Regions from separate parts of the Methylobacterium carpenticola genome, predicted to be linked through region 1. Evidence: predicted binding sites of a transcription regulator. Region 1 holds the regulator's gene; each other region holds the start of a gene.
The links. The regulator PhoB, encoded in region 1, activates phosphate uptake and scavenging genes when phosphate is short. The targets are predictions, from matches to a motif close to TGTCATNNANCTGTCAT.
Positions count from the first base shown of each region.

Region 1 (7,390 bases):
TGCGACGGCACCGCCTATCGGCTGATCGGGGTCGGCGCGGGGGATCTCTGCGAGGCGATCCACGCCGACCGGGGCGATCTCGCCGATCAGGGCGTGCGGCGCGAGGCGAGCCGGGCCGCCGCCGTGGAGGCGCTGCGGACCCGGTTCGGCCCGGCCTCGGTCCAGCGCGGCCTCGCCTTCACGCCAGGCAAGACACCCAAGGCCTGACCCGTCAGGGCCGGCAATCCTTGGCTTCGGGCGCGAGATCGATCCGCGAGAGGTCGCCCTTGAGGGCGAAGCCGCCGTAATCGAGCCGCAGGGCGCCGCTGACGCCGTTCTCGTAGAGATCGAAGGAGAGCACGTAGATCGGCATGCGCTCGCCCTCCTCCCCGGCGGAGAAGTAGCTGAGCGTCACGGGCCAGCGCGGCATCGTCGCCATGGCGCCCTCGCGCAGAGGCGCCTCGGCGGCCGGAGGAGCGGTGGTCTCCACGCTCGCCGGAATCGTCCGGCGCGGGCCGATGACCGCGAGCGTGTCGTAGATCTTGCGGCCGTCATCCGAGCCGTCGAAGACCTTCACGGAGACGGTGCGCTCGCCGGCCTGGGCGGCCTCGATCAGCCGGCGCATGTGGGCGGCCGGGAACAGCACCTCCCCGGGCGCCGTGACGCGCGCCTTCTGCGGGTTCTTGATGGTGACGGCGAGCCCCTTGGCGTCGCGCTCCGCATCGCCGTCCACCGCCGGCTGCTGGCTGCCGTTGAGGTCGGACTGGGTGCGGAAATGGAAGCTGTGGCCGTCCCCGCTCTCGAAGGTGTTGTTGCGCAGGTCCGAGGTGCGCGTGCCGCTCTCCGAACTCTCCAGCACCGTCACCTGGCGGTACTGCAGCGCCCATCCCTTGCAGGGGTCGCCCGAGAAATCGAACACGATCCGGCCCCGGGCGCTGTCGACCGAGCGCGCCCCGCCGCTGCGCATCAGCGACAGGTCGTAGACCGCGCGGTGCGGCGCGAGGCGGATGCCGGATGCCGGTTCGGCGGCGAGACCGGTGGGGGCGAGGGCGAGGAGCGGAAGCAGGGACGCGAGGACGATCCGCATGAGTTTCCCGGGGGTCGAGCGCGTACGGCGCCGGGCCCGAACATAGGTGCAGCCCAGCCCGCGGGCAACGCCGCCTCTCGGGCGGGGGCACCGTGGCTTGTCTGCCACGCTGATCGCGCGAGCGGTTCGGGAGGCTGGCGTCGGAACTGCCCGATCGGGCCCGCGGCCGCGTCTCCGGCCCCGTGCGGACGGGGTCCCGAGGCCGGGTCCGGCAGCCCCCGGGATTGCCCACAAGCTGTTGACGGCGTGTGGATTTCAGGCGCCTGCGCGGCGGAGTTCGCGTGGCGCCGGCGCGCCTTGGCGCCCTTCCGAGGGGCGCCGCCGCATGCGCGGCCGGTGCGGGGAAAAGGGGCTCGGATGGGCCGGGGACTCTTGCGCGGGCAACAGCCGCTCCTGTAGGTTCACCCCCGTCGCAGGCGCTGTCACGAAGCGGCGATCACCAGCAGGATCGAAGGGTTTTGGCGCCCGGCCTCAGGGTCGGGCGAAGGCGGTCGCGTGCGCTTCGGCCGCCGGCGTACTGGGGGAATTCGGAGGCGGCGATGATGGATGCGGGCCCGAGCTGGACGAAGGAACGGGTCGAACTCCTCAAGCGGCTCTGGGGGGAAGGACGCAGTGCGAGTCAGATCGCCGCCGAGATCGGGGGCGTGTCGCGCAATGCGGTGATCGGTAAGGTGCATCGGCTCGGCCTCGCCGGGCGGGTGCTGAAATCGAACGGCGCGGTGAGTGCGGCCGCGCCCGCGCCCGTGCAGCCCCGCCGCACGGTGAGCGAGGAGGTCCGCGTGCCGAGCGCGGCGCCCACGCCGACGATGGTCGCCCCGGCGCCCGCGTCGCTGGCGCTGGTGCGTCCGGAGAGCATCGCGCCGCCTGATGTGGCGCTGCCGCTCTCCGAGCGTGTGACCATCATGGAGCTGCGGGAGTTCATGTGCCGCTGGCCCATGGGGGACCCGTCCTCGCCGGATTTCCGCTTCTGCGGTGCCCGCTCGATCACCGGGCTGCCCTACTGCACGCATCACGCCCGCATCGCCTATCAGCCGGCTGCGGAGCGCAAGCGCAGCGACCGGCGCGCGGTGGGCTTCCGCTGAAATCCAGGCACTCCCGGCGCCGGGTTGCCCTGCGCCGGGCCTAAGGCGCGACGCCCACACGAAAGAGCCCTCCGCCGATGGCGGAGGGCTCTTTCGTGTGGGGATGCGGGAGGCTCGCGGGGCGGATGGGCCGCCCAGCCGGGGATCAGGCCGCGCCGGTGGCGAACATCTCATCGAAGGAGTAGCCCGATCCGCGCACCGTGCGGATCGGGTCCGGGCGGCGCGGCCGGTTGATGGCCTTGCGCAAGCGGCCGATATGCACGTCGACGGTGCGCTCGTCGATGTAGACGTCGTGGCCCCAGACGCCGTCCAGCAGCTGCTCCCGGGAGAAGACCCGGCCGGGGCTCTGCATCAGGAATTCGAGCAGCTTGAACTCGGTCGGGCCGAGATGCAGCTCGCGGCCCTCGCGCCGGACCCGGTGGCTCACCCGGTCGAGTTCGATGTCGCCCGCGACCAGAAGATGCGCCACGTGGGCCGGCTTCGCGCGGCGCAGGAGCGCGCGCACGCGGGCCAGGAGCTCCGGCACCGAGAACGGCTTGACGATGTAGTCGTCGGCACCGGTCGCGAGGCCCCGCACCCGGTCGCCCTCCTCGCCCCGTGCCGTCAGCATGATGATCGGCAGGCGCTCGGTCTCCCGGCGGGCCCGGATCCGGCGGCAGAGCTCGATCCCGGACAGGCCCGGCACCATCCAGTCGAGGAGGACCAGATCCGGGATCTGCTCGCGCAGCCGGATGTCGGCCTCGTCGCCCCGCATGACGGAATCGACCTCGAAGCCTTCGGCTTCGAGGTTGTAGCGGAGGAGGAGCGTCAACGGCTCCTCGTCCTCGACGATCAGGATCCTCGTGCTCATGCGGGCTTTCGGGACTCCGACGGGGTCACGCGTCCGTCTGCGGCGCCACCGTGGCGTAGCTCGACCGGTCGTTCTTGGGCCGTTCGGCCACCAGGGTCTCGCCGGTGACGAGATAATGGATCGTCTCGGCGATGTTGGTGGTGTGGTCGCCGATCCGTTCCACGTTCTTGGCGCAGAACAGGAGATGCGTGCAGAAGCTGATGTTGCGCGGATCCTCCATCATGTAGGTCAGGAGTTCGCGGAACAGCGAGGTGTAGAGGGCGTCGATGCCGCCGTCGCGGGTCCAGACGTCGAGGGCCGCGGCGGTGTCCTGGGTGGCGTAGGCGTCGAGCACGTCCTTGAGCTGGGCCTGGACCAGCTCGGCCATGTGCTGGACGCCGACCACGATCTTCTGCGGCTGCGCTTGGTCGCTGATCGCCACCACGCGCTTGGCGATGTTCTTGGCGAGGTCGCCGATCCGCTCCAGATCGCCCGAAACGCGGATGGCCGAGACGGTCTCGCGCAGATCGATCGCCATCGGCTGGCGCCGGGCGATGAGCAGGATCGCCCGCTCCTCGATCTCGCGCTGAAGCCCGTCGAGGCGGGAATCCGCCGCGATGATCGACTGCGCGAGGCTGGCGTCGCGCCGCACCAGGGCGGCGGCGGAATCCGCCACCATCTTCTCGGCGATGCCGCCCATCTCGGCGATGCTGCGGCGCAGGTTCTGCAGGTCCGTGTCGTAGGAACTGACGATGTGTTGGTCCGGCATGGCTCTGTCCCCTTCCCAACCTGTGCGATCAGCCGAACCGGCCGGTGATGTAGTCCTGGGTCTGGCGCTTCGCCGGATTCATGAACAGGCGGTTCGTCGGTCCGACCTCGACGAGTTCGCCGAGATACATGAAGGCGGTGAACTGCGAGATGCGGGCCGCCTGCTGCATGTTGTGGGTGACGATGGCGATGGTGAACTCGCCGCGCAGCTGCTCGATCAGCTCCTCGATGCGCCCGGTCGAGATCGGGTCGAGGGCCGAGGTCGGCTCGTCGAACAGGATCACCTCGGGGCGCTGGGCCACCGTGCGGGCGATGCAGAGGCGCTGCTGCTGGCCGCCCGAGAGGCCCATGCCGGATTGCCTCAGCTTGTCCTTCACCTCGTCCCACAGGGCCGACTTGCGCAGGGCCTCCTCGACGCGGTTGTCGAGATCGGCCTTGCCGAGGCGCTCGTAGAGCCGGATCCCGAAGGCGATGTTGTCGTAGATCGACATCGGGAACGGGGTCGGCTTCTGGAACACCATGCCGATGCGGGCGCGCAGCTCGTTGAGGTCGATCGACGGGTCGAGGATGTTGCGCCCGTCGAGCAGGATCTCCCCTTCCGCGCGCTGCTCCGGATAGAGGCTGTAGATCCGGTTGAAGGTGCGCAGCAGGGTGGACTTGCCGCAGCCCGACGGGCCGATCAGCGCCGTGACCTGCCGGTCGAGGAAGTTGAGGTTGATGTTCTTCAGGCCGTGGAAGGTATTGTAGTAGAAGTTGAGATTCTTGACCGAGATGCGGACCGGCGCGGCCTCGTCGGCGACGCTGTTGCCGACGATCGGAGCGGCGGTGGCGGGGGCGCTCATCGGGATTCTCCTGAGGATCGGCAGGGGGTCAGCGGCTCTTGCCGCCGCCCAGGAAGACGCGGGCCACGATGGAGAGGCCCAGGATGGTGACGGTGATGAGGAGCGCCCCGGCCCAGGCGAGCTGGCGCCAGTTCTCGTAAGGAGAGAGGGCGAACTGGTAGATCATCACCGGCAGGTTGGCGACGCCGCCCATCAGGTTGGGAGCGAACCAGGAATTGTTGTTGAGCGCGGTGAAGAGGAGCGGCGCGGTCTCGCCGGCGATGCGAGCGAGCGCGAGCAGGATGCCGGTGACGATCCCCGATTGCGCGGCCTTCCAGGTCACGGCGCGGATCACGATCGAGGTCGGCGCGCCGAGCGCGGCGCCGGCCTCCCGCAGGGTGCCCGGCACGAGGCGGAGCATGTCCTCGGTGGTGCGCACGATCACCGGGGTGGCGATGATGGCGAGCGCGACGCCGCCGGCCCAGCCGGAATAGCCGCCCATGCCCCGGACCATGATCGTGTAGACGAACAGGCCGATCAGGATGGAGGGGGCCGAGAGCAGGATGTCGTTGAGGAAGCGGATGACGTCCGCGAGCTTCGAGGTGCGGCCGTATTCCGCCAGGTAGGTGCCGGCCAGGACGCCGATCGGCGTCGCCACGACGATGCCGATGAACGTCATCACCAGGCTGCCGAGAATGGCGTTGGCGATGCCGCCGCCGGCCGAGCCGGGACCCGGCGTCACCTCGGTGAACAGGGTCGGCGAGAAGCCGCGCAGGCCCTCGACGATCAGCATGATCAGGATCGAGCCGAGCACGAGGGCGCCGAGCGCGGTCGCGCCGGTGCAGAGCACGATCAGCAGGCGGTCGGCGGTGCGCCGTCCCGCGCGCACGCGGCCCCAGGCCGCCGCGGACGGGGCGGCAGCGGCCGCCGGGGCGGCACCTGCCGGGGCGAGAGTGGTCCGGGCGTCCATGAGAGGCTCCGTGGCGGGATCAGGCCACCTTCACGCGGCGCACGAGCAGCCGGGCGATGATGAGCACGATGAAGGTGACGACGAACAGGATGCAGCCGAGGGCGAGGAGCGAGCTGAGCTGCAAGCCATCCGCCTCGTTGAACTCGTTGGCGATGCGCGAGGCGATCGTCGAGCCCGGGTCGAAGATCGAGGCCGAGAGCCGGTTGGCGTTGCCGATCACGAAGGTGACAGCCATGGTCTCGCCGAGCGCGCGGCCGAGGCCGAGCATGATCGCGCCGATGATCGACACCGAGGCCTGCGGGATCAGCACGTGGCGCACGACCTCCCAGGTGGTGCAGCCGATGCCGTAGGCGCTCTCGCGCAGCACGGTCGGGATCTGGTCGAGCATGTCGCGGGTGATCGAGGCCACGAAGGGCACGATCATGATGGCCAGGATGATGCCGGCGGTGAGCACGCCGACGCCCGAGGGCACCTGCGCGTAGAGCAGGGTGCCGACGATGGGCAGCCCCTCGACGAGGTTCGACACCGGCACCTGCACGAAGCGGGCGAAGAGCGGCGCGAACACGAACAGGCCCCACATGCCGTAGATGATGCTCGGCACCGAGGCGAGGAGTTCGATCGTCATCGCCACCGGGCGGCGGGCCCAGCCGGGGCAGAGCTGCGTCAGGTAGATCGCGATGCCGAGCGAGACCGGCACGCCGATGAGCAACGCCAGGAAGGCCGAGGCGAGCGTACCGATGATGGCGACGAGGGCGCCGTATTCCTCGCGCCCGACATTCCAGGCGCTCGACGTGATGAAGCCGGGCCCGAATGTCCGGAAGGCCGGGATCCCGCCGTAGATGACCGAGGCGAGGATGCCCGCCAGGACCAGCAGCACCAGGAGCGCGGAGCCGAGCGAGGCGGCACGGAAGAGGCGGTCGGCCACGGGGCTCGGCGCGCTGCGCGCGGGCTTCGAGGCGGAGGCGAGAGCGACGTTTTCGGACAACGCGACCATCCGGGATTCCCTTGAGTGAGCCGCCTGTGGCGCGTCGGGCGGGAATGACGCGAGCCGGGGACGGGAAGAGGGCTCCCCCGCCGGGAGGAGGGAGAGCCCCGTCGATCAGGATCGAGGGAAGCCGATCACAGGCCGAGGACGGGCTTGCCGTCCTTGCCGGCGACCTTCTTCCACTCCTCGCGGACGAGGCCGACGACGGTCTCCGGCAGCGGGACGTAGTCGAGGTCGCTGGCGAGCTTGCCGCCGCTCTTGTAGGCCCAGTTGAAGAACTTCAGCACCTCGGTGGCGCGGGCCGCGTCGCTCGGGCTCTTGGGGATCAGGATGAAGGTCGCGGCGGTGATCGGCCACGCCTTGTCGCCCGGCTGGTTGGTGAGCGAGATGCCGAAGCCCGGCGCCGCCTTCCAGTCGGCGTTGGCGGCGGCGGCCTGGAAGGCCTCGTCGCCCGGCAGCGGGAACTTGCCGGCCTTGTTCTGGAGCAGGACCACCGGCAGGTTGTTCTGCTTGGCGTAGGCGTATTCGACGTAGCCGATCGCGTTCGGCACCTGCTTCACGACGGCGGTCACGCCCTCGTTGCCCTTGCCGCCCTGGCCGGCCGGCCAGCTGACGGTCGTCGAGGCGCCGAATTCCTTCTTCCAGTCGGCCGACACGTCCGACAGGTAGGTGGTGAAGATGTTCGTGGTGCCCGAGGCGTCGGAGCGGTAGACCGGGGTGATCACCGCGTCGGGGAGCTTCACGCTCTCGTTCAGCTTGGCGATCTTGGGATCCGACCACTTCTTGATCTTGCCGGCATAGATCTCCGCCAGCACCTCGCCGGTGAGCTTCACCTCGCCGGTCTTCACGCCCGGCACGTTCACGACCGG
Region 1 covers NZ_JBHZEO010000001.1:6,132,449-6,139,838, forward strand. Annotated here, with positions in the region: gene ACE101_RS28410 (DNA polymerase IV) at 1-207, shown strand, start outside; gene ACE101_RS28415 (cell envelope integrity EipB family protein) at 212-1,066, opposite strand; gene ACE101_RS28420 (GcrA family cell cycle regulator) at 1,606-2,148, shown strand; gene phoB (phosphate regulon transcriptional regulator PhoB) at 2,294-2,998, opposite strand; gene phoU (phosphate signaling complex protein PhoU) at 3,024-3,746, opposite strand; gene pstB (phosphate ABC transporter ATP-binding protein PstB) at 3,775-4,587, opposite strand; gene pstA (phosphate ABC transporter permease PstA) at 4,616-5,536, opposite strand; gene pstC (phosphate ABC transporter permease subunit PstC) at 5,556-6,530, opposite strand; gene pstS (phosphate ABC transporter substrate-binding protein PstS) at 6,656-7,390, opposite strand, start outside.

Region 2 (7,390 bases), 3.5 Mb from region 1:
CGGTGAAGGCGCGGCGCTCCGGGGCGAGCGGGTCGGCGCCCGCGAGCGCCGTCGCGATGGCGAGCGTGGTGGCGCCCGAATCGAGCAGCACCACCATCCCGTCCTCGACGAGGCGGGCGGCCGCCCGGCCGATCGCCGCCTTGCCCCGCGGGTTGTCGCCCCGGCGCACGGCGAGCGCCGGCTCGTCGGCCCGGCGCGTGGCGCCGCCATGCACGATGGCGAGATGGCCGCGCTCGGCGAGGAGCTTGAGGTCGCGCCGGATCGTCTCGCGCGAGACGGCGAAGTGCCGGGCCATCGCCTCGACGCTCACCGTGCCGTCGGCGGCGAGCTGGCGCAGGATCTCGTCGTGGCGGCGCGCCGCCAGCGCGCGGGGCTCGCGGGCCGTCATGGCCGGCCCGGCGCCGCGTCGGCCATGACGGCGTCGGCCGCCACCGCGTCAGCCGCCGCGAGATCGAACACCGCCCGGATCAGCCGCAGCTGGCGCCGCCGGGCGAGGCAGGCGATGGAATGCCGGTTGACGAGGTCCGGCCCCTCGATCGGCAGCGCGCGGATGCGCGCGTCCGCCCCGCATTCGAGCGAGGAGACGATGCCGATGCCGAGGCCCGCCGCGGCGGCCTCGATCACCGCCTCGCGGCTGTCGAGTTCCATCAGCACCGAGGGCCTCACCCCGCCCCGGCGACAGGCGGCGTCGAAGGTCCTGCGGGTCACCGAGGTCGGCTCGCGCAGCACCATCGCGGCGCCCTCCAGAGCGGGAAGCGCGATCGCCGGCCCGGCCGCGAGGGCGTGGTCGCGGGCCATCACCGCGCAGAGGCGCGAGGTGGCGATGTCGGTCACGAACAGGTCGGGATGCGGCTCGGCCTCGGTGATGACGCCGATGCTCGCCCGCTCGGCGAGCAGCGCCTCCCGGGTCTCGGCGGCGTTGCCGAGGCTCAGGCTCACGGTGATGCCCGGGTAGCGCGCGCGCAGGCGCGCCAGGAGCGGCATCACGATGTGGGGCGAATCCACCGCGATCTCGATCCGGCCGCTGAGGAGGGCACGGTTGGCCAGCAGCAGGTCCTCGGCCTGCTCCACGAGGCCGAACAGGGGGCGCGTCAGGGCGGCCAGCGCCTCGCCCTCCGGCGTCAGCTCGGCGCTGCGCGGCGTGCGGCGGAACAGCACGAGGTCGTAGCGCTCCTCCAGCGCCTTGATGTGCCCGGTCACCGCCGGCTGGGTGATGCACAGGCGCTTGGCCGCCCGGGTGAAGCTGCCCTCCCGCGAGACCGCGTCGAAGGCGCGGAGCTGGAACAGGTTCATGGCGTCCCATAGGTCCGGCTGATGGCGAGCATCATGACAACCGATTTGATCTGATGGCTCGGCCGAACGCAAGATCCGCCCATCCCGCAGCGCCCCGGCGCTCCGCCCCCGGCCGAGACGACCATGACCGCATCCGCTCCGATCCTCCTGACGCCCGGCCCGCTGACCACCTCCGCGCGCACCCGCGCCGCGATGCTCACCGACTGGGGCTCCTGGGACGGGAGCTTCAACGCGCTCACCGCCCGGGTCTGCGACGCGCTCGTCGGCATCGCGGGGGGCACCGGCAGCCACAGCTGCGTGCCGCTCCAGGGCAGCGGCACCTTCGCGGTCGAGGCGGCGGTCGGCAGCTTCGTGCCCCGCACCGGCAAGGTGCTGGTCCTCGTCAACGGCGCCTACGGCAAGCGCCTGGCGACGATCTGCGAGCGGCTCGGGCGCGCCTTCACGGTCTACGAGACCGACGACGACGTCCCGACGACGCCGGAGGCGGTGGACGGGCTCCTCGCCGCGGATCCGGCCATCACCCATGTGGGGCTGATCCACTGCGAGACCTCGACGGGCATCCTCAATCCGCTGGAGGCGATCGCCGCCGTGGTGGCCGCCCGCGGCCGGCGCCTGATCGTGGACGCGATGAGTTCCTTCGGCGCGCTGCCGATCGACGCGGCGCGGGTGCCCTTCGAGGCGCTGATCGCGGCCTCCGGCAAGTGCCTGGAGGGGGTGCCGGGGATGGGCTTCGTGATCGCCCGCACCGAGGCGCTCCTCGCCGCCGAGGGCAACACCGCCTCGCTCGCCCTCGATCTGCGCGACCAGCACCTCTACATGCAGCGCACCGGGCAGTGGCGCTTCACCCCGCCGACCCACGTGGTGGCGGCCCTCGACGCGGCGTTGGCGCAGTACGACGAGGAGGGCGGCCTGCCCGCCCGCCACGCCCGCTACGCGGCGAATTGCGAGGCCCTGATCGGCGGCATGACCGGGCTCGGCCTGCGCTCCTTCCTGGCGCCCGAGATCCAGGCGCCGATCATCGTCACCTTCCACGCCCCGCGCGACGGCCGCTACCGCTTCCCCGACTTCTACCGGGCGGTGCGGGCCAAGGGCTTCATCCTCTACCCGGGCAAGCTCACCAAGCTCGAGACCTTCCGGGTCGGCTGCATCGGCGCGGTGACGCCCGCCGACATGGAGCGCGCCGTCGCGGCGGTGGCCGAGACGTTCCGCGAATTGCGCATCGAGACCCTCTGACCCGCCGCCGAGGACGAATCCCATGCCCTACGAGACACCCCGCAAGCTCCAGGCGGCGATCCTGGACTGGGCCGGGACGGTGGTCGATTTCGGCTCCTTCGCCCCGACCCAGATCTTCGTCGAGGCCTTCGCCGAGTTCGGCGTGGCGGTGAGTCTCGCGGAAGCCCGCGGCCCGATGGGCATGGGCAAGTGGGACCACATCCGCACCCTCTGCAACGATCCCGGCATCGCGGCGCGCTTCGCGGAGCGGTTCGGGCGCGCGCCCACGGATGCCGACGTCACCGCGATCTACGAGCGCTTCATGCCGCTCCAGATCGAGAAGATCGGCGCGCACTCGGCCCTGATCCCCGGCGCGCTCGACGCCATCGCGGCCCTGCGGGCGCGCGGGATGAAGATCGGCTCCTGCTCGGGCTACCCGGCCCGGGTGATGGAGCGGGTGGTGGCGCTCGCCCGCCGGAACGGCTACGTGGTCGACCACGTCGTCGCCACCGACGAGGTGCCGAACGGCCGGCCCTGGCCCGCCCAGGCGCTCGCCAACGTGATCGCGCTCGGCATCGACGACGTCGCCGCCTGCGTGAAGGTGGACGATACCGTGCCGGGCATCCTCGAAGGGCGCCGGGCCGGGATGTGGACCGTGGCGCTGACCTGCTCGGGCAACGCGCTCGGCCTCACCCACGCGGCGTTCCGGGCCCTGCCGCCCGAGCGTCTCACCGCGGAGCGGGCGCGCATCGGCGCGCTCTTCGCCGACAGCCGCCCGCACTTCCTCATCGACACCATCGCCGACCTCCCCGCCGTCATCGAGGACATCGAGGGCCTGCTCGCCGCCGGCCGCATGCCGCAATCCTGCTGATCGCGGCCGGCCGTCGCGGGCCGGCCGGGACCCGCACCGCGATCGTCCCGACAGATCGAACCTGGCGGGCGGTCGCGGACGCGCGCGTATTGATCAGTATATTACGCCCAACAAATAAGCACTCTCTGCGAAAACAAGTTTCTTGCCCCGCGATCGGATTGTCATTCTACTGTCTTGATACAAGCTTTTAACGAATCCATTCCAGAACGAATGCGGAGTCCCGGACATGAAGTTTCTCGGTATCCTTGCGGCTGCTCTGATGCTCGCGGGATCGGCGGCTGAGGCGGCGGAGCGCACCAAGCTCACCATCTACACCGCCCTGGAGAACGACCAGCTCGCCCCCTTCAAGGCCGGCATCGAGAAGGCGGTGCCCGAGGCCGAGGTGGTCTGGGTGCGCGACTCGACGGGCGTCATCACCGCCCGCTTCCTCGCCGAGAAGGACAATCCGCGCGCCGACCTCGTGATCGGGCTCGCGGCCTCGAGCCTGCTGATGTTCGAGAAGGCCGGCCTCCTCGCCGCCTACACGCCGAAGGGCATCGAGGCCCTGAAGCCCGCCTTCCGCGATCCGACCGCGCCCTATAGCTGGACCGGCATGGACGCCTATCTCGGGGTCGTCTGCTTCAACACCGCCGAGGCCGGCCGCGACGGGATCAGGACGCCCGCGCGCTGGGCCGACCTCACCGACCCGGCCCTCAAGGGCAAGGTCGTGATGCCCCACCCGGCCTCCTCGGGCACCGGCTACCTGATGGTGGCGGGCTGGCTCCAGAGCATGGGCGAGGAGGCGGGCTGGGCCTTCATGGACAAGCTGCACGAGAACATCGCCGCCTATCTGCATTCGGGCTCGGCGCCCTGCGTGCAGGCGGCCCGCGGCGAGCGGGTGGCGGGGCTCGCCCTCGACATGCGCGGCGCCTCCGAGAAGACCAAGGGCGCGCCGATCGCGGTGATCGTGCCGGCGGACGGCACCGGCTGGGAGGAGGAGGCCTTCGCGGTGGTCGCCGCCTCCAAGCACCAGGACCTCGCCCGCAAGGTCGCCGACTGGGGCGCCAGCAGGGCCGCGAACGAGATCTACGCGAAGAGCTACGCCATCGTTGCCTATCCGGGCGTCGCCAGCACGCCGCCGAACTATCCGGCCAATGCCGAGGCCGGGATGATCAAGAACGACCTCGCCTGGATGGCCGAGAACCGCGAACGCATCCTCGCCGAATGGTCGCGCCGCTACGAGGCCAAGGCCGCCAAGAAGTAGGGCGGGCTTGGAACTTGAGCGCATTTCCCTTCTCCCACCCGGGCGAGGGGATCCCGCGCGCCACCTCCACGCGCCCGTCCAGCACGAAGGCCGCGAAAGAACTGGCGCGGGACTGGCTTCCGCTTCCCCGGACTGACGAGGACGCCACCATGACGGGCGCGAATTCCCCCAACACCTTCCTGGCGATCGAAGGCCTGTCGAAGCGCTTCGGCCCGTTCCAGGCCCTGGCGGGAATCGACCTCGCCATCGCCAGGGGCGAGTTCGTCTGCTTCCTCGGCCCCTCGGGCTGCGGCAAGACCACCCTGCTGCGGATGATCGCCGGGCTCGACCGGCAGGATACCGGCCGCATCCGGCTCGGCGGCGTCGACGTCTCGACCGCGCCGCCCGCCGAGCGCGACTTCGGCATCGTGTTCCAGTCCTACGCCCTGTTCCCGAACCTCACGGTGGCCGAGAACGTGGCCTACGGCCTCGTCAACCGGCGCATGAAGCGGGACCGGATCCGGGCGCGGGCGGCCGAGCTCCTCGCCCTCGTCGGCCTCGACGACCAGGCGCGCAAATATCCGGTGCAGCTCTCGGGCGGCCAGCAGCAGCGGGTGGCGCTCGCCCGCGCGCTCGCCACCTCGCCCTCGCTCCTCCTCCTCGACGAGCCCCTTTCGGCCCTCGACGCCAAGGTGCGCGTCCGCCTGCGCGAGGAGATCCGCCAGCTCCAGAAGCGGCTCGGCATCACCACCATCATGGTCACCCACGACCAGGAGGAGGCCCTCGCCATGGCCGACCGGGTCGTGGTGATGAGGAGCGGCGGCATCGAGCAGGTCGGCACGCCCCAGGAGATCTACCGGGCGCCCGCCACCGCCTTCGTCGCCGATTTCATCGGGGCGATGACCTTCCTCGACGCCACCGTCTCGGCGGAGGGCGCCCTGCGGGTCGGCGCGGTCGATCTCGTCTGCGAGGGCGGGCGCGGCTTCGTGCCCGGGAGCCCGGTCCGCCTCGGCTTCCGGCCGGAGGAGATCCGCGTCGGCAACGTCGCGCCCACCGACGTCAACGCCGTCGAGGTCAGGGTGCGCAGCCTCGAATTCCTCGGCTCCTTCTACCGGGCCCGGCTGGAGCCGAGCCGCGACCTCGGCGGGCCGCTCGTCGCCGACGTCTCGGCGAACCTGCGCGGCGATCTCGGCCTCGCCGAGGGGCAATACCTGCATGTCAGCCTGCCGCCGGGGGCCCTGAAGGCCTTCCCGGTCGCGCCCGCCGCCTGAGGGCCCGGAGGATGGCCATGACCGAGACCGCGACCCTGCCCCTGCCCCTGCCGCGGGACGCCGCCCGTCCCGCCCGCCGCGTGCCGGAGGCCGCCATCGCCGCGGCTCTGGTCGCGGGCCTCTGCGGCCTCCTCCTCCTGATCATCGCGCTCCCCCTCGGCACGCTGCTGCTCAAGAGCCTGGAGGCACCCGCGGGCGGCTTCGCGGGCCTCGACAACTTCCGCACCTATTTCGGCACGCCGACCCTCGTCGGCGCGCTCCTCAACAGCCTGACCATCGCTGGGCTGACGGTGCTCGTCGTGGTGCCCCTCGCCTTCGGCTACGCTTACGCGCTCACCCGCACCCGCGTGGCGGGCAAGGGCCTGCTCCTCGCCGCGGCGCTGCTGCCGATCTTCGCCCCCTCGCTCCTGTCGGGCATCGCGCTCACCTACATCCTGGGCAACCAGGGCCTCCTGCGCGGGCTCCTCCTCGGCCACTCGGTCTACGGGCCGATCGGCATCGTCGTTGCCGAATGCCTCTACGCCTTCCCGCACGCGCTCATCATCCTGGTGACGGCCCTGTCCCTGGCGGACGGGCGCCTCTACGAGGCCGCCGCCGCCATGGGCACCCCCCGCTGGCGCGTCTTCGCCACCGTGACCCTGCCGGGCGCCCGCTACGGCATCGTCAGCGCCGCCTTCGTGGTCTTCACCCTCGTCGTCACGGATTTCGGCATCCCGAAGGTGATCGGCGGGCAATATTCCGTGCTCGCCACCGATGCCTACCGGCAGGTGGTGGGCCAGCAGAACTTCCCGATGGGCGCGGTGGTCGGCCTCCTGATGCTAGTGCCGGCGATCCTCGCCTTCGGGGTCGACCGGCTGGTGCAGCGGCGCCAATCCGCGCTGCTCTCGGCCCGCTCGGTCCCGTACGCGCCGGCAGAGCGCCCCGCCCGCGACCGGCTGGCGCTCGCCTATGCGGGCCTCCTCGCCGGCCTCATCGTGGCGGCCTACGGGGTTGCGGTCTGGGCCTCCTTCATCCGCTACTGGCCCTACAACCTCGCCCTGACCCTCGACCACTACGATTTCGCCGCCACCGACGCGGATGGCTGGGCCCCCTACCGGAACTCCCTGGCGATGGCGCTCGCGGTGGCGGTCGTCGGCACGGTCGTGGTGTTCACCGGCGCCTACCTGATCGAGCGGCTGAAGGCGTTTCGCCTCGGGCGGGGGCTGGCGCAGCTCCTCGCCATGCTGCCGCTGGCGGTGCCGGGCCTCGTGCTCGGCCTCGGCTACGTGTTCTTCTTCAACGCGCCCTGGAACCCGCTGAACGCCCTCTACGGCAGCCTCGCGCTGCTCGCCGTCAACACGCTCGCCCATTACTACACGGTCGCCCACGTCACCGCGACCACCGCCATCAAGCAGATCGACCCCGAATTCGAGGCGGTCTCGGCCTCGCTCCAGGTGCCGTTCTGGCAGACCCTGCGGCGGGTCACCCTGCCGATCTGCCTGCCGACCGTGCTCGAACTCGCCGTCTACCTGTTCGTCAACG
Region 2 covers NZ_JBHZEO010000001.1:2,602,572-2,609,961, reverse strand. Annotated here, with positions in the region: gene ACE101_RS12410 (DeoR/GlpR family DNA-binding transcription regulator) at 1-388, opposite strand, end outside; gene ACE101_RS12405 (LysR substrate-binding domain-containing protein) at 385-1,293, opposite strand; gene ACE101_RS12400 (2-aminoethylphosphonate--pyruvate transaminase) at 1,417-2,526, shown strand; gene phnX (phosphonoacetaldehyde hydrolase) at 2,549-3,376, shown strand; gene ACE101_RS12390 (putative 2-aminoethylphosphonate ABC transporter substrate-binding protein) at 3,603-4,619, shown strand; gene ACE101_RS12385 (putative 2-aminoethylphosphonate ABC transporter ATP-binding protein) at 4,769-5,869, shown strand; gene ACE101_RS12380 (putative 2-aminoethylphosphonate ABC transporter permease subunit) at 5,887-7,390, shown strand, end outside.
Region 2: a site for PhoB is predicted at 3,536-3,552, ahead of ACE101_RS12390 (putative 2-aminoethylphosphonate ABC transporter substrate-binding protein). Genes of this name have one in related genera too.

Region 3 (7,390 bases), 4.6 Mb from region 1:
GAAGTGGGGCCTGCCGCCGGGCTATCCGATGGTGGCGGCGAATTACGCGGCCCAGCGCGCCGAACTCGCCAAGACCCACGGCCTCGGCCAGGTGCGGCGCGAGCGGGCGGCTGCGGCGGCCACCGCGCCGGCTGATCCGGTCAAGCGCAGCCGGTCGCGCAAGTCCGCGTGAGGCGGTCAATCCCCGGCCAGCGCCACGAGCGCGAAGGCGAGCGCGATCAGCAGGTTGATACCAATCAGCACCAGCAACGCCACCATCGAAGCACCCCGACTTGCAGTCCAACCCAATAGAGCCGGGGTGTTGACGAAAATGGTGGGCGGCAGGCCTGTCCACAGATCGCGGTGAACGGTCCGTACGGAACGGTGACCGCGCCGCGACCGGTCGGCTCGCCCCGTGCAACCGGATGGAGCGTGCGGAGGGCGAGGTCGATCCGGACACGGCGACACCCGTCATTCCAGCGGTGGCGTCATCCCTCGCCGATCCGGGAGAGATTGTCGTGGGCGGCGTGCGGAAAGGCGCCCTGCGGCAGGGGCCTGTGTCCCGCGGCGAGTCCGGTCGGGCCCTTCGCGTGCGCGATCTCGATGTTGCCGTAGAACTGGCGCGCGCTCTCGGCCCAGGTATAGCGCAACGCCTCCGCCCGGCACCGGTCACGGGGCACCGTCAGGGCCGCGAGAGCCGCCGCCTTCAGGTCGTGGTCGAGAATGCCGACGCCCCGGTCCCCCACCACGTCCAGCGGGCCGGTGACCGGGTAGCCGGCGATCGGCAACCCGCTCGCGAGCGCCTCCAGCAGCACGATGCCGAAAGTGTCCGTGAGGCTCGGGAACACGAAGGCGTCCGCGGCAGCGTAGACCCGCGCCAGGGTCTCGCCGGTGAGGGTGCCGAGGAAGCGGGCCGCTGGGTCGAGCGCTTCGAGTCGCACCCGGTCCGGCCCGTCGCCGACCAGCACCTTGGTGCCCGGCAGGTCGAGGGCGAGGAACGCCGCCACGTTCTTCTCGACCGCGAGGCGGCCGACGAACAGGAACAGCGGGCGCGGCAGCCCCTTCAGCGCCTCCGGCTCCGGCTCGTCCCGCGGGCGGAACAGGTCGGTGTCGACTCCCCGCGTCCAGCGCATCAGGTTGCGGAAGCCGCGGCCGGCGAGGTCGCGCTCCAGGGACGGGGTGCTCACCATCGTCCCGCTTGCCGCCCCGTGGAAGCGGCGCAGCCACGCGTAGCTCCAGGCCGGCGGCACGGGCGCGCGCGCCGCGAGATATTCGGGGAAGCGGGTGTGATAGCTCGTGGTGAAGGGCTGACCGCGGGAGAGGCAGACCCGCCGGGTGGCGAGCCCGATCGGCCCCTCGGTGGCGATGTGGACATGCGTTGGCGCGAGATCGGGCCAGCGCGCCGCGATGCCGCGCGCCGTCACCAGCGACAGCCGGATCTCGCGGTAGCCGGGAAGCGGCACCGAGCGGAAGAGCTGGGGCGTGAGCAGGGTCGGCGTCACGCCGAGGGCGGGCCCCGCCTTGGCCATATGCTCCAGCGAGCGCACCACGCCGTTGACCTGGGGATGCCACGCATCCGTCGCGATGAGAAGCTTCACGCCACCGCCCGCGTGTTGGCCTCGGCCGCGGGCCGGGGAGCGGGGAGGGCCTCGACGGGCGCGGCCGGTTCGGGGCGGAGAAGCGGCTCGACGGAGCCGGCCCGCCGCGTCGCCGCGTCGGCGAAGCGGATCACTTCCATGCGTCCGTCGTAATGCTCGACGATCGCGGTGCAGGATTCGACCCAGTCCCCGGTATTGAGGTAGCGCAGCCCGTCGATCTCGCGGTTCGCCGCATGGTGGATGTGGCCGCAGATCACGCCGTCCGCGCCGACGCGCTTGGCCTCGGCGGCCAGAAGCTCCTCGAAGCGGCTGATGAAGTTGACGGCGTTCTTCACCTTCAGCTTCGCCCAGGCCGAGAGCGACCAATAGGTCAGCCCGAGACGGCGGCGCACCCAGTTGAGATGCGTGTTCACGAAGAGCGCGGCCGTATAGGCGCCGTCGCCGAGCAGGGCGAGCCATTTGGCGTGGCGCACCACGAGGTCGAACTGGTCGCCATGGATGACGAGGTAGCGCTTTCCGTCCGCCGCCTCGTGCAGGATCTGGTCGTGGACCTCGATTCCCCCGAAATTCAGATCGAGGAAGTCGCGCAGGAATTCGTCGTGGTTGCCGGGCACGTAGACCAGGCGCGCGCCCTTGCGCACCTTGCGCAGGAGCTTCTGCACCACGTCGTTGTGGGCCTGCGGCCAATACCAGCCCGATTTGAGCTTCCAGCCGTCCACGATGTCGCCGACGAGATAGATCTCGTCCGCGTCGAACTCGCGCATGAAGTCCAGCAGAAGCTCCGCTTGGCAGCCCTTCGTGCCGAGATGGATGTCGGACAGGAAGAGCGAGCGCACACGCAGCGCATCGGCGTCGTCGGCCACGTCCATCTCCTTTCGGTCATCGCCGTCCAGCCAAACCTCATTCGCGTATCACTTTGATGACGGGAGCCGGCCCGGGGGGAGTGAGGCCGGGACGCGGCGCCGATGCCCGGATCCGATCATCGTTGTGGTTCGATTAAGGACAGTATGCGGATGATGCAGGTCTGAACGTCGCCGCGGCGGGTGGCTGGACCATTCGCGGCGTGGTTTGAGAGAAATCCCTTCTCCGGCGCGCGAATCCCATGGCAGCCCCTGTCGTCCTCCCCGAGCGTCCCCTGCCCGGGAGCGGTGCCCATTCCGCCAACGGACGCCCGGCCTCCTCCGGCAGGCCCTATCTCGGCATCGGGCTCAAGGTCCTGTCGGCGCTCGCCTTCACGCTGATGTCGGCGGGAGTGAAGGGGCTGGCGGATCGCCAGTTCCCGACCGGGGAGATCGTGTTCTTCCGCTCGTCCTTCGCGATCCTGCCCCTGCTGATCTGGCTCGGCTGGCAGGGCGGCATCATCCCGGCGGTGCGCACCTCCAACCTCCGCGGTCACATCCTGCGCAGCCTGATCGGTGCCTGCGGGATGTTCGCGGGCTTCGCGGCCCTGTCCTTCCTGCCGCTGTCCGACACGGTGGCGATCGGCTACGCCTCGCCGCTCCTCGTGGTGGTGCTGGCGGCCGTGGTGCTGCACGAGCGCGTCCAGGCCTATCGCTGGGCCGCGGTGGTGGTGGGCTTTCTCGGCGTGCTGATCATGCTCGCGCCGCACCTCGAACTCGGCGCCGCGGGCAGCGACGGATCGGTCGGCGCGCTGTTCGCGATCCTGAACGCGGTCTGCTCCGCGGCGGCGACCATCCAGGTGCGGCGCCTCACCAGGACCGAGCGCACCGGGGCGATCGTCCTCTACTTCTTCCTGTTCACGTCGCTGCTCGGCCTCTCGACGCTGGTGCTGGGCTGGCACCTGCCGACGCCCGGCGAGTTCGGCATGTTCGTGCTGGTGGGGATTCTCGGCGGCATCGGCCAGATCCTGCTGACCGAGAGCTACCGCTACGGGGATGCCTCGCTGGTGGCGCCGTTCGAATACACCACCATGCTGTGGTCCCTGCTGATCGGCTGGTTCATGTTCGGCCAGTTGCCGCAGCCGGCGGTGGCGGTCGGCGGCTGCATCGTGGCGGCGGCCGGCGTGTTCACGGTGTGGCGGGAGCGCCGTCTCGTCGTCGAGCGCGCCCGCGAGGCCGCCGCCGGAGGCGCCCGGGCGGGTTGAGCGCGCCCGTGTTGACGCCGGGCGGAGGCCACGCGTACTCCCGATGACGCGCACCGGAGGAGACGCCGACCGTGGAGACCTGCCCGCCCGTTCCCGTTGACCTGCGCCTCTACGGCATCCTCGATGTCGGCGTGAGCGGCGGCGACGGCAGCCTCCTCGCCGGGATGGCGCGCGAGGCGGCGGCGGGCGGCTGCACGCTGCTGCAATACCGCGAGAAGGCCATCGCCAACGCCCGCGCGAGCCTCGCCCGCATCCGCACGATCCACGCGGCGCTCGCCGGCACCGGCGTGCCGCTCCTCATCAACGACCGGGTCGATCTCGCCCTGGCGGCCGGGGTCGAGGGCGTGCATCTCGGCCAGGAGGATCTGCATCCGGCCGATGCGCGCCGGCTCCTCGGGCCGACCGCCATCATCGGCTTGACGCTCAAGACCGCCGCTCAGGCGGACGAACTCTACCGATTGCCCGTCGATTACGCCTGCATCGGCGGCGTCTTCTCGACGGCGAGCAAGGTCAACCCGGATCCGCCGGTCGGCCTGGAGGGGCTGGCGCGGATCGCCTTCCGGGCCCGGCTCGCCCGCGGCGGCGCCCTGCCGCTCGGCGCGATCGCCGGGATCGACCGCAGCAACGCCGCGGCGGTGATCGGCGCGGGCGCGGACGGGATCGCGCTGATCTCGGCCCTGTTCGGCGCGCCCGAGGTGGTGGAGGCGCGCGCCCGCGACCTGCGGGCGGTGGTGGACGGCGCCCTCGCGGCCCGGGGCGCCGCGTGACGCCGATCGCCGTCACCATCGCCGGCTCGGATTCGGGGGGCGGGGCGGGGATCCAGGCGGATCTCAAGACCTTCTCGGCCCTCGGCGTCTACGGGGCGAGCGTCGTCACGGCGCTCACCGCGCAGAACACCCTCGGCGTCCAGGGCATCCACGACGTGCCGCCGGATTTCGTCGCGCGGCAGATCGCGAGCGTGTTCGACGATCTCGCGGTGGCGGCGGTGAAGATCGGGATGCTGTCGCGGGCCGCCGTGATCGCCGCGGTGGCGGCGGGGCTGGCGCGGCACGCACCGGGCGTGCCGGTCGTCCTCGATCCGGTCATGGTTGCGACGAGCGGCGACCGGCTGCTCGCCGACGATGCGGTGGCGGCCCTGCGCGTCGACCTCATTCCCCGCGCCGCGCTGATCACGCCGAACCTTCCCGAGGCGGCCGTGCTCCTCGGCGAGGCGGTGGCCACGGACGAGGCCGCCATGCTGGCCCAGGGCCGGCGGCTGCTGGCGCTCGGTCCCGGCGCGGTGCTGATGAAGGGCGGCCACGGGGCGGGGGCCGAGAGCGTCGACCTGCTCATCGGCCCCGGCGAGACCGTGATGCGGCTCGGCGGGCCGCGTCTCGCGACCCGCAACACCCACGGGACGGGCTGCACGCTCTCGGCCGCGATCGCCGCAGGTCTCGCCCGCGGTCTCGCCCTGCCGGAGGCGGCCGGGGCGGCGAAGGCCTATCTCGCTGCGGCGCTCGCGGCGGCGGACCGCCTGAGCATCGGGCGCGGCCACGGACCCGTCCATCACTTCCACGCGGTCTGGTGAGAAGGGCCCCCGATAAACGCCCCGCTCCCGTCCATTCCCCCTTGCCCTGGCGCGATGATTGCGTTTGATGGAGCGTACGGTCGTTCGGAATGCGGAACGACGGCGGGATAACGAACGGGCGATCGATGGGTGTCGAGCGGGGACGCGAGCGGACCAGGGATCTGATGACGGGCGCGCAGGTCCTGTCGGGCCAGCTCGGCAAGACCATTCAGCGCCTGCGCAAAGCCTACAACCTGTCGCTGTCGGAACTCGCCGAGCAATCGGGGGTCGCGAAGTCGATCATCAGCCAGATCGAGCGCAACGAGACCAACCCGACGCTCGCCACCATCTGGCGCCTGAGCCAGGCCCTCGACGTCTCGATCGAGCGGGTGCTGGCGACGGGGGACGAGGAGCCCTTCATCGAGAAGTCCTCCCGGGCGGACACGCCGATCCTGATGTCGGAGGACGGCAAGGTGAAGCTCGCCATCACCGGCTGGATCAAGACGGTCGAGTGGCTGCAATGGTACGACGTCACCGCCGAGCCCGGCGGCGAACTCGATTCGGACGCGCATCAGCGCGGCTCGGTGGAGTGCCTGTCGGTTCTGGACGGCGAGTTCGAGATCGACGTCGCGGGCGCCGTGCAGCGCGCCAAGACCGGCGAGACCCTGCGCTACCGCTGCGATCGCCCGCACACCGTGCGCTGCATCGGCGACCGGATCGGGCGGGCCACGATGGTGGTGATCATGAAGGCCGCGGTGATGGAGTAGGGGCGGCGTCGGCCGCACGGAATCCTTCTCAGGCGACGCCGTTCACCCAGCCTGGATGCCGGTTCGTCAGCGGACCGAATCCGGTGGGCGCACCATTCCCCATGCTGAGGTGGCGCGCAGCGCCCTCGAAGCCCCCCGGACCGTTCATCCGACAGATTGGCGCCTCGGACACATCCTTCAGGGGTGCTTCGAGGCTCGCTCCCGGCGATCGAAGATCGCCCAGCCCCTCAGCATGGGGCGCGGCAGTGAATGCCATGCAGGGGATCTGATCTCGGCAATGGCCTTGCCGGTTCCTCTCATCGCTTGCTCTGCGCTGCACGAGCGTCATAGCCACTCGGCGCGTCGGACGAGGGGGCCCGCTCTACGTCCCCCGCCCGATCCACCGCACCACGTCGGCGAGCACGATCGAGAGCGCGCGGTCGAGGCCGTTCGCGGCCGCTCCCGGCGAGACGTCCTGCACCGGGACGCGGGCCTGGAAGACCCGGGCTGCCACCACGGTGCCGGTGGCGTCGCTGATGAGCTTCGCCGACAGGTCCACCACCGCCTCCCGCGAGCCGGCCACGATGTCGAACGCGCGGATCTCGGTGCTGAGGAGCGTGTCGGCCACGATCTTGTCGCCGGGCCGGCTCACCGAGCGCAGGCGGTTCGCGTTCTCCAGGCTCTGGATCAGCCGGGTCTGGATCAGCCGGGGCAGCCGGTCCGCCCACTGGCCGCCGCCGAGGAAGGAGAGCGAGCCGCCCGGCTCCCGCACGATGATGCGGTCCGCCTCGAAGGGCTGCAAGCCCACCGGCTCGGCCACCACGAGCGAGCGGCGGGCCGCACCGGCCCGGGCGGCACCCGGCAGGGCCGTCAGGTCGAAGGTCGTCGGCACCGCGCCCCCGCAGCCGCCGAGGGCGAGCAGCAGGGCGCCCAGGATCAGGGCGCGCGACGGCCGGGGGAGGACGGGCATCATGATGGACTGCAAGCGCGTTTCCGGTCCGGTCGATATAGGCGGGGAACCTTGACCGGACATGGACCAGAGGCCGTGCCGGGTGCGATCCCGCACCCCGGGCCAGGGGTGCGGTGCGACGCGATCAGCGACCGTTGTATTCCGGCAACGACGGCTTGCCGCCGAAGATCACCTGCGAGGGGTCGCGCTCCAGGCTGCGCGCGGCGCTGTTGAGGCTGTTGAGGGTGCGCTGGCCCTCGGTGGAGAGGCTCTGCACCTCGCGCCGGCCGGCGCCGCTGAGGCGGCCGAAGCTCGTCGTGATGGTCGCGGTGCGCTTGTCGAGGTTCTCCGACATGGTCCGGAAGGCGCGGCCCGCCTCGCGGATCGAGATCGCCGCGTCGCGGATCTCCCCGAAGGTGCTCTTGCCGGCCTCGCCGGAGGCGGAGCCCAGGAAGCCCTCGGCGCCCT
Region 3 covers NZ_JBHZEO010000001.1:1,563,659-1,571,048, reverse strand. Annotated here, with positions in the region: gene ACE101_RS07575 (Ros/MucR family transcriptional regulator) at 1-172, shown strand, start outside; gene ACE101_RS07570 (glycosyltransferase family 4 protein) at 468-1,577, opposite strand; gene ACE101_RS07565 (UDP-2,3-diacylglucosamine diphosphatase) at 1,574-2,446, opposite strand; gene ACE101_RS07560 (DMT family transporter) at 2,680-3,681, shown strand; gene thiE (thiamine phosphate synthase) at 3,753-4,448, shown strand; gene thiD (bifunctional hydroxymethylpyrimidine kinase/phosphomethylpyrimidine kinase) at 4,445-5,248, shown strand; gene ACE101_RS07545 (helix-turn-helix domain-containing protein) at 5,374-5,994, shown strand; gene ACE101_RS07540 (ABC-type transport auxiliary lipoprotein family protein) at 6,356-6,946, opposite strand; gene ACE101_RS07535 (MlaD family protein) at 7,068-7,390, opposite strand, start outside.
Region 3: a site for PhoB is predicted at 2,486-2,502, ahead of ACE101_RS07565 (UDP-2,3-diacylglucosamine diphosphatase). Genes of this name have one in related genera too.

Region 4 (7,390 bases), 2.4 Mb from region 1:
TCAACAGGAGCATGGGACGGAGGTTCCGCGTCTTCTTGCTCTGACGCATTGGTACGCCGGTATCAGGGAGGGTGGTGCGTGTTGGCGGGCCGGTGAGCGGAAGGGCTGCCGCCGCACCGGGGCCGCCCTCGAAAATCGTACACAACACATTGCGCCACAACACATCTGTCGTGAACGCAGGCCGGCGGCGCGATGCGGCTCAGGAGGCACGAAAATACTCCGACGGAGTAATTCTCGATCGGGCGGCCTCCTCGAGGTGCTGGGTCAACCGGTCGCACCGCCGCGATCCGGGCGCGCCGGGAACCGCCGGCCCTGCGGCCGGCCTCCGTTCCGAAAGGGGCTTGTCGGCGCGCTCGGATCTCAGGCGCCCGCCTGGCCGGAGGCGCGGCTTTCCGCGGAGCGTTCCTGGCAGGCGCCGCACTCGCCCTCGACCTCGACGATGCGGCTCGCCGGCCGGAAACCGGCCTTGGCGAGGGTGCGGTCGAGCCCGCGCTCGATCTCCGCCGAACTCGTCTCGTCCACCGAGCCGCAGGCGCGGCAGATCAGGAAGACCACGCCCTCGCCATCGTGGTGGCCGTGCTCGCAGGGCACGAAGGCGTTGCGGCTGGCGATGCGGTGGACGAGGCCGTTCTCGGTGAGGAAGTCGAGGGCGCGGTAGACCGAGACCGCCGCCACCCGGCGCCCCGGCGCGCTCAGGCGCTCGGCGATGTCGTAGGCGCCGAGGGGGCGCGCCTCGGCGGCGATCACCTCCAGCGTGCGCTGACGCAGGGGGGTGAATTGCAGGCCGCGCTCGTCGCAAAGGCGCTCCGCCCGCGCCAGCAGGTCCGTCCGGCCCTCGCAGCCGCAGCCATGGCCCGCGCGCTCGCCCATGCTCGCTCTCCGGTTGACACGCCCGGCCTGTTACAGTGTAACGGGCCCCAGCCGTCAAGGGTGCTCCGTCCCCTCGGCCTCAAATGGTGAGCGGCGCGGTCGTTGTCAGGTGCCGGCGTCGCGCCGGTGCGCCACCCGCGCTGCCGCGCGAACGAGGATTGGCCGCGATGAAGGCCCACACACACGCGTCTGCGCGTCGCGTTCCGGCGGCGGCTCCGCCGGCCTCCCTGCTGGGGCTCGGCGTCGGCCTCCGCCTCGCCTTCGCGGCCGTGGCCGTGGCGGGCGTCTGGGGCGCCATCGCCTGGGCGGCGAGCGCATGACCGCCGCCGCCGCCGCGGGTGCGGTGATCTTCCGGGGCCTGACCCTCGGCTACCAGCGCCATCCGGCGGTGCATCACCTCGACGGCACCCTGCCGGCGGGCGCCAGCCTGGCCGTGGTGGGACCGAACGGCGCGGGCAAGTCGACCCTGCTCAAGGGCATCATGGGCGAGATCGCGCCCCTCGACGGGCGCATCGAGCATCCCGGGCTCGGGCGGCGCGACTTCGCCTACCTGCCGCAGGCCGCCGAGATCGACCGCGGCTTCCCGATCAGCGTGCACGATTTCGTGGCGATGGGCCTGTGGCGCCGGATCGGTCCCTTCGGGGCCCTGCGCCCGCACCGCCGGGCGGTGGCGGAGGCCCTCGCCACGGTGGGCCTCACCGGCTTCGAGCGGCGGCCCATCGGCACCCTGTCGGGCGGCCAGTTGCGGCGCGCCATGTTCGCCCGCGTGCTGCTGCAGGATGCGCGCGCGGTCCTGCTCGACGAGCCCTTCGCGGCGGTGGACAGCCGCACCACCGCCGATCTCCTCGGCCTCGTCCACCGCTGGCACGAGGAGGGCCGCACGGTGATCGCGGTTTTGCACGACCTCGATCAGGTGCGCCGCCACTTCCCGACCACCCTGCTCCTCGCCCGCGAGGCGGTGGCCTGGGGCGACACGGAGACGGTGCTGACGCCGGCGAACCTGCGGCGCGCCCGCCAGCTCTGCGAGGCCTGGGACGACACGGCGCCGGTCTGCCGCGGGGCGGCCGGGGCGCCGCCCGATCATGCCCATGCCGGTGCCCCGGCTCATGCGCACGGGCACGAGCATGCCCGTGATCACGCCCATCCGCACGACCGCGAGCACGCCGCGTGATCGACCTCCTGACCGGGCCCTTCGCCGAGTTCGCCTTCATGCGCCGCGCGCTCGCCGGCTGCATCGCCCTGTCGCTGAGCGCCGCCCCGGTCGGCGTCTTCCTCACCCTGCGCCGCATGAGCCTGATGAGCGAGGCGATGAGCCACGCCATCCTGCCGGGCGCCGCGGTGGGCTTCCTGATCGCGGGGCTGTCCCTGCCGGCGATGACGCTCGGCGGCCTCGCGGCCGGCCTCGCGGTGGCGTTCCTGTCGAGCGCGGTCTCGCGCGCGACGGTCCTGCGCGAGGATGCGAGCCTGGGCGCCCTCTATCTCCTGGCGCTCGCCTCCGGCGTGCTGATGATCTCCGCCCGCGGGACCTCGGTCGATCTCCTGCACATCCTGTTCGGCACCGTGCTGGCGCTCGACGATTCGGCGCTCCTGCTCCTCGGCGGCATGGCGGCGGCGACGCTCCTCGGGCTCGGCCTGATCTACCGCCCCCTCGTCCTCGAATGCGTCGATCCGCTGTTCCTGCGCTCCGTGAGCCGGGCGAGCGGGCCGGTGCACTACGCCTTCGTCGGCCTTGTCGTCCTCAACCTCGTCGGCGGCTTCGCGGCGCTCGGCACCCTGCTCGCGGTCGGGCTGATGCTGCTGCCGGCGGTGAGCGCCCGGTTCTGGGCGGACGACATCTCCGGGCTGATCCCGGTCGCGATGGCGATCGGCCTCGTCGCCAGCGTGGCGGGGCTCCTCGTCTCCTACTACGCCGACCTGCCGAGCGGGCCGGCGATCGTGCTGACGGCCGGCGCCCTCTACCTGGCCTCGATGCTCCTCGGCGCCCGCGGCGGCCTGTTCTGGCGGCTGTTCCCGGCGCGCCATCTCGAGGCCTGAGCGGCCCGGCCCGCCTCAGCGGCGCGGCGTGCGCACGCCGATGCCGCGGATCACCAGATAGGCCGCGAGCGCCGACGCCGCCGCGATGAACAGGGCGATCAGCGAGCCCTCCTCGAGGTCCGACAGGAACAGGCCCTTGGTGTTCATGCCGAACACGCCCGTGACCAGGGTCGGCGGCAGGAACAGGGCGGTCAGGATCGAGAGGTTGAAGAGCTGGCGGTTCGACTGCTCGGCGAGGCGGGCGGCGAGTTCGTCCTGCAGGAGACGGCTGCGCTCGGCCATCGCCAGCATGTCGCGGTCGAGCGAATCGAGGCGCTGGGCGATGCGGGCCGCGGTGGCGATCTCCCGGTCCGGCAGGCCCTCGGCCTCGCCGTCCTCCTCGAAGCGGTGGAACACGGCGCGCAGGCCCAGGAGCTGCCGGTGCAGCCGCACCGCGTCGCGGCGGATCGGGCCGATCCGGCGGCGCTCGTCGCGCACCGCCTCGTCGAGGATGTGGTCCTCGATGGCGTCGAGTTCGTCCGAGAGGGCGGCCCCCAGCGCGGCCATGGCGTTGACCACGTGGCCGACGAGGGCTTCGAGCAGCCGCACCGGCGCCGTGATCGGCTTGCCCTCGGCGGCGGCCTCGCGGGTGCGGTCGGGGCCGACCACCGGGTGGCGGCGCCCGCTGACGAGGAAGCGCGGCCCCATCACGAAGTGCAGGCGGCCCTTCGGATTCGGCCTGTCCGCCGCCTCGCGGGCGAGATCGGCCACGACGCCGCCGACGAAGCGCTCCTCGACGGCGATGCGTTGATGCTCGTCCCGGGAGAAGGCCATGGCGGCGAGCCGCGGCGGCCCGAACCGCCCCTCCGCGGTCAGCCCCTCCAGGCGCGCATCCGCAAGGTTGAGATGCAGCCAGAGGAAGCCCTCCCCGAAGCTGCCGGGGGCGGGCAGCTCCTCGTCGTGGCCGATGATGCGGCCCTTGCCGTCCTCGTCGAACACCATGGCGAAGAGCAGGCCCGGAAGGGCCGGCTCGTCGCAGAGGAGGTGCGGCAGGGAGGCGGGCGCGGCCATCAGAACACCCGCACGAAGATCACGTAGAGCGTACCGGAGAGCACCATCGCCACCGGCAGGGTGAGGAGCCACGCCATGGCGAGGTTGCGCAGGGTCGCGACCTGCAATCCCGAACGGTTCGCCGCCATGGTGCCGGCGACGCCCGAGGAGAGCACGTGCGTGGTCGAGACCGGCAGCCCGTACATGTCGGCGGCCGCGATGGTGGAGGCGGCGACGAGTTCCGCCGAGGCGCCCTGCGCGTAGGTGAGATGGGTCTTGCCGATCTTCTCGCCCACGGTGACGACGATGCGCTTCCAGCCCACCATGGTGCCGAGGCCGAGCGCGATCGCCACCGCGACCTTCACCCAGATCGGGATGAAGCGGGTCGCCTCGTCGAGGCTCTTCTTGTAGCTGGCGAGCGTCGCGGCCTCGCCCCTGGTCAGGTCGCTCTCCTTGTCCTTCATCAGGAAGCGGATGGCCTCGCTGGCGAGGTACATGTCGTTGCGGGTGTTGCTCACCGCCTCGGCCGGGACCTTGGCGAGGGAGCCGTAGCGCTCGACCTCCCGGGCGATCTGCGTCACCAGCACGGAGAGCGCCGGATAGGTGCCCGCTTCGAGCGTGTGGGCCGAGACGTAGGCGGTCACGGCCGGGCGCGGATCGCCGATGATGGCGTGGCCCGCGGCCTTCCCGGCGATGACCGTGGAGGCGTCCTGCGAGGCGGTGCGGAACTGCGCCACCGCGGACTCGGGCAGCGAGCGGTTGAGGGCGTAGGCGGTGGGCACGGTGCCGATCAGGATGAGCATGATCAGGCCCATGCCCTTCTGCCCGTCATTCGAGCCGTGGGCAAAGGACACGCCCGTGCAGGTCGCGATCAGCAGGCCGCGGATCCACCACGGCGGCGGCTCCTTGCCCTTGGGCTCGGCGTAGAGGGCGGGGTTGCGCACCACGAGCTTGAGCAGGAGGAGGAGCGCGCCTGCGGCGAGGAAGCCCACCATCGGCGAGAGCAGCAGCGACCAGCCGATCTCGGTGGCCTTCGACCAGTCGACGCCGGAGGTGCCGTCGCGCCCGCGCATCATCGCGTTGGCGACGCCGACCCCGATGATCGAGCCGATCAGCGTGTGCGAGCTCGACGCCGGCAGGCCGAAATACCACGTGCCGAGGTTCCAGATGATCGCCGCGATCAGGAGCGCGAACACCATCGCGAAGCCCGCGCCCGACCCGACCTGGAGGATCAGCTCCACCGGCAGCAGGCTGACGATGCCGAAGGCCACCGCGCCCGAGGAGAGCAGCACGCCGAGGAAGTTGAAGAAGCCCGACCACACCACGGCGACGGTGGCGGGCAGCGCGTGGGTGTAGATGACGGTGGCGACGGCGTTGGCGGTGTCGTGGAAGCCGTTCACGAACTCGAAGCCGAGCGCGATGACGAGCGCGACGAAGAGCAGGAGGTAGGGAAGGTAGGTGACGACCGGGGTTCCGGTCTCCACCACGTCGAGGCGGATGCTGTCGGCGACGTAGAACAGGGCGCCGCCGAGCACCGCCAGGAAGAGGGTGACGGCGAGACCGGAGGCCCGCCCGTCGAGATCGGGGCGCCCGTGGTGCGGGTGCGGTGCTTCGGGCGCGTCCGCCAGCGGGCCCAGGTTGCCGACAGCCGCGTTCGACATTGCTGCTTCCCTGTCCTCGGGACCGTGTCGCGGGTCCTTTGGACGGACCCTGATCCCGGGGGGATGACAGTCGTGTGACGGCAGCCGACAGCGGTGAAAGACCCGGGCCGATCTTGGCTGAATTGATCTTGGCGGAATCGGTCTTGGCTGAATTGATCTTGGGCCGACTCGGCCGGCACGGCGGGGCGCCGATCGGGCGGATCGACCGGCCGCGTCGGCCGTGCCTCAGGACACGGCCTCCTGCGCCTTCTCGCGGCCGACCCGGCTGTGGGCGCGGCTGTAGCCGAAATAGATCGCGAGCCCGATCGCGAGCCAGATCACCAGCCGCAGCCAGGTCTGCCCGTCGAGGGAGACCATCATGGCGAGGCAGACCACGATGCCGGCGAGCGGCACGAAGGGAACCGCCGGGGTGCGGTAGCCCCGCGCCTCGTGCGGGTGGCTGCGGCGCAGGATGAGGACGCCCGCGCAGACGATGATGAAGGCGAGCAGCGTCCCGATGCTCGTCATGTGGCCGAGCTGGCTGATCGGCAGGACGCCGCCGAGCAGGCAGGCGAAGACCATGAAGAACAGGTTCGAGCGGTAGGGCGTGCGCCAGGTCGGGTGGATCGCCCCGAAGAAGCGCGGCAGCAGCCGGTCCTGCGCCATGGCGTAGAACACCCGCGACTGGCCGTAGAGCAGCACCAGCATCACGGTGGTGAAGCCCGCGATCACGCCGAGCGTCACCAGGGTCTGCAGCCCGGGGAAGGGCGTCTGGGCGATGGCGGTGGCGACCGGGGCGGCGTCGCCCCGCATGGAATCGTAGCGCACGAGGCCGGTGAGAACCGCCGCGAAGGCGATGTAGAGCACCGTGCAGATCGCGAGCGAGCCGAGGATGCCCACCATCATCGTGCGCTGCGGGTTCTTCACCTCCTGCGCCGCCGTCGAGACCGCGTCGAAGCCGATATAGGCGAAGAACACCACGCCGGCCGCGCGCATGATCCCGCTCCAGCCGTACTCGCCGAAGGTGCCGGTGTTGTCGGGGATGAACGGCACGTAGTTCTGCGCCTTCACGTAGAACAGGCCGGTGCCGATGACGGCGAGCACCACCGCCACCTTCACGACGACGATCACCGCGTTGACCCGGGCCGATTCGCGCACGCCGCGCATCAGCAGGAGCGAGATCACGCAGAGGATCAGCACCGCCGGCAGGTTGACGAGGCCCGTCGTGTGGGTGCCGTCGGCGAGCTGCACCGTCTCGAAGGGCGAGTGCAGCAGGCGCGGCGGCAGCGTCACGCCGAAATTCTGGAGCAGGGTCGCCACGTATTTCGACCAGCTCACCGAGACGGTGGCGGCGCCCACCGCGTATTCGAGCACGAGGTCCCAGCCGATGATCCAGGCCACGAACTCGCCCATGGTGGCATAGGCGTAGGTGTAGGCGCTGCCCGAGACGGGGATCATGCTGGCGAGTTCGCTGTAGCACATGCCCGCGAAGGCGCAGCCGAGCGCCGCGATGGCGAAGGAGATCACCACCGCCGGCCCCGCATGCTCGGCCGCCGCGATGCCGGTGAGCGAGAACAGGCCCGCGCCGATGATGGCGCCGATGCCGAGGCCGACGAGGCTCCAGGGGCCGAGGGTGCGATGCAGCGCGTGCTCGCCCGTCCCCGCATCGCCCGTCAGCTGCTCGATGGGCTTGGTCCGGAACAGCCCGCCCGCTTCCGCCATCTTCCCCTCCCTGGTCGGACCAGCGCGGGCGAAGGGTTGGCCGGCCGATCGGCGGGACAACGCGCGACCGCGGCCGGGGTCGCGGGGCGGGAGGC
Region 4 covers NZ_JBHZEO010000001.1:3,763,980-3,771,369, forward strand. Annotated here, with positions in the region: gene ACE101_RS17650 (Fur family transcriptional regulator) at 361-870, opposite strand; gene ACE101_RS17655 (hypothetical protein) at 1,038-1,190, shown strand; gene ACE101_RS17660 (metal ABC transporter ATP-binding protein) at 1,187-2,041, shown strand; gene ACE101_RS17665 (metal ABC transporter permease) at 2,038-2,904, shown strand; gene ACE101_RS17670 (transporter) at 2,920-3,954, opposite strand; gene ACE101_RS17675 (inorganic phosphate transporter) at 3,954-5,594, opposite strand; gene ACE101_RS17680 (amino acid permease) at 5,820-7,295, opposite strand.
Region 4: a site for PhoB is predicted at 5,658-5,674, ahead of ACE101_RS17675 (inorganic phosphate transporter). Genes of this name have one in related genera too.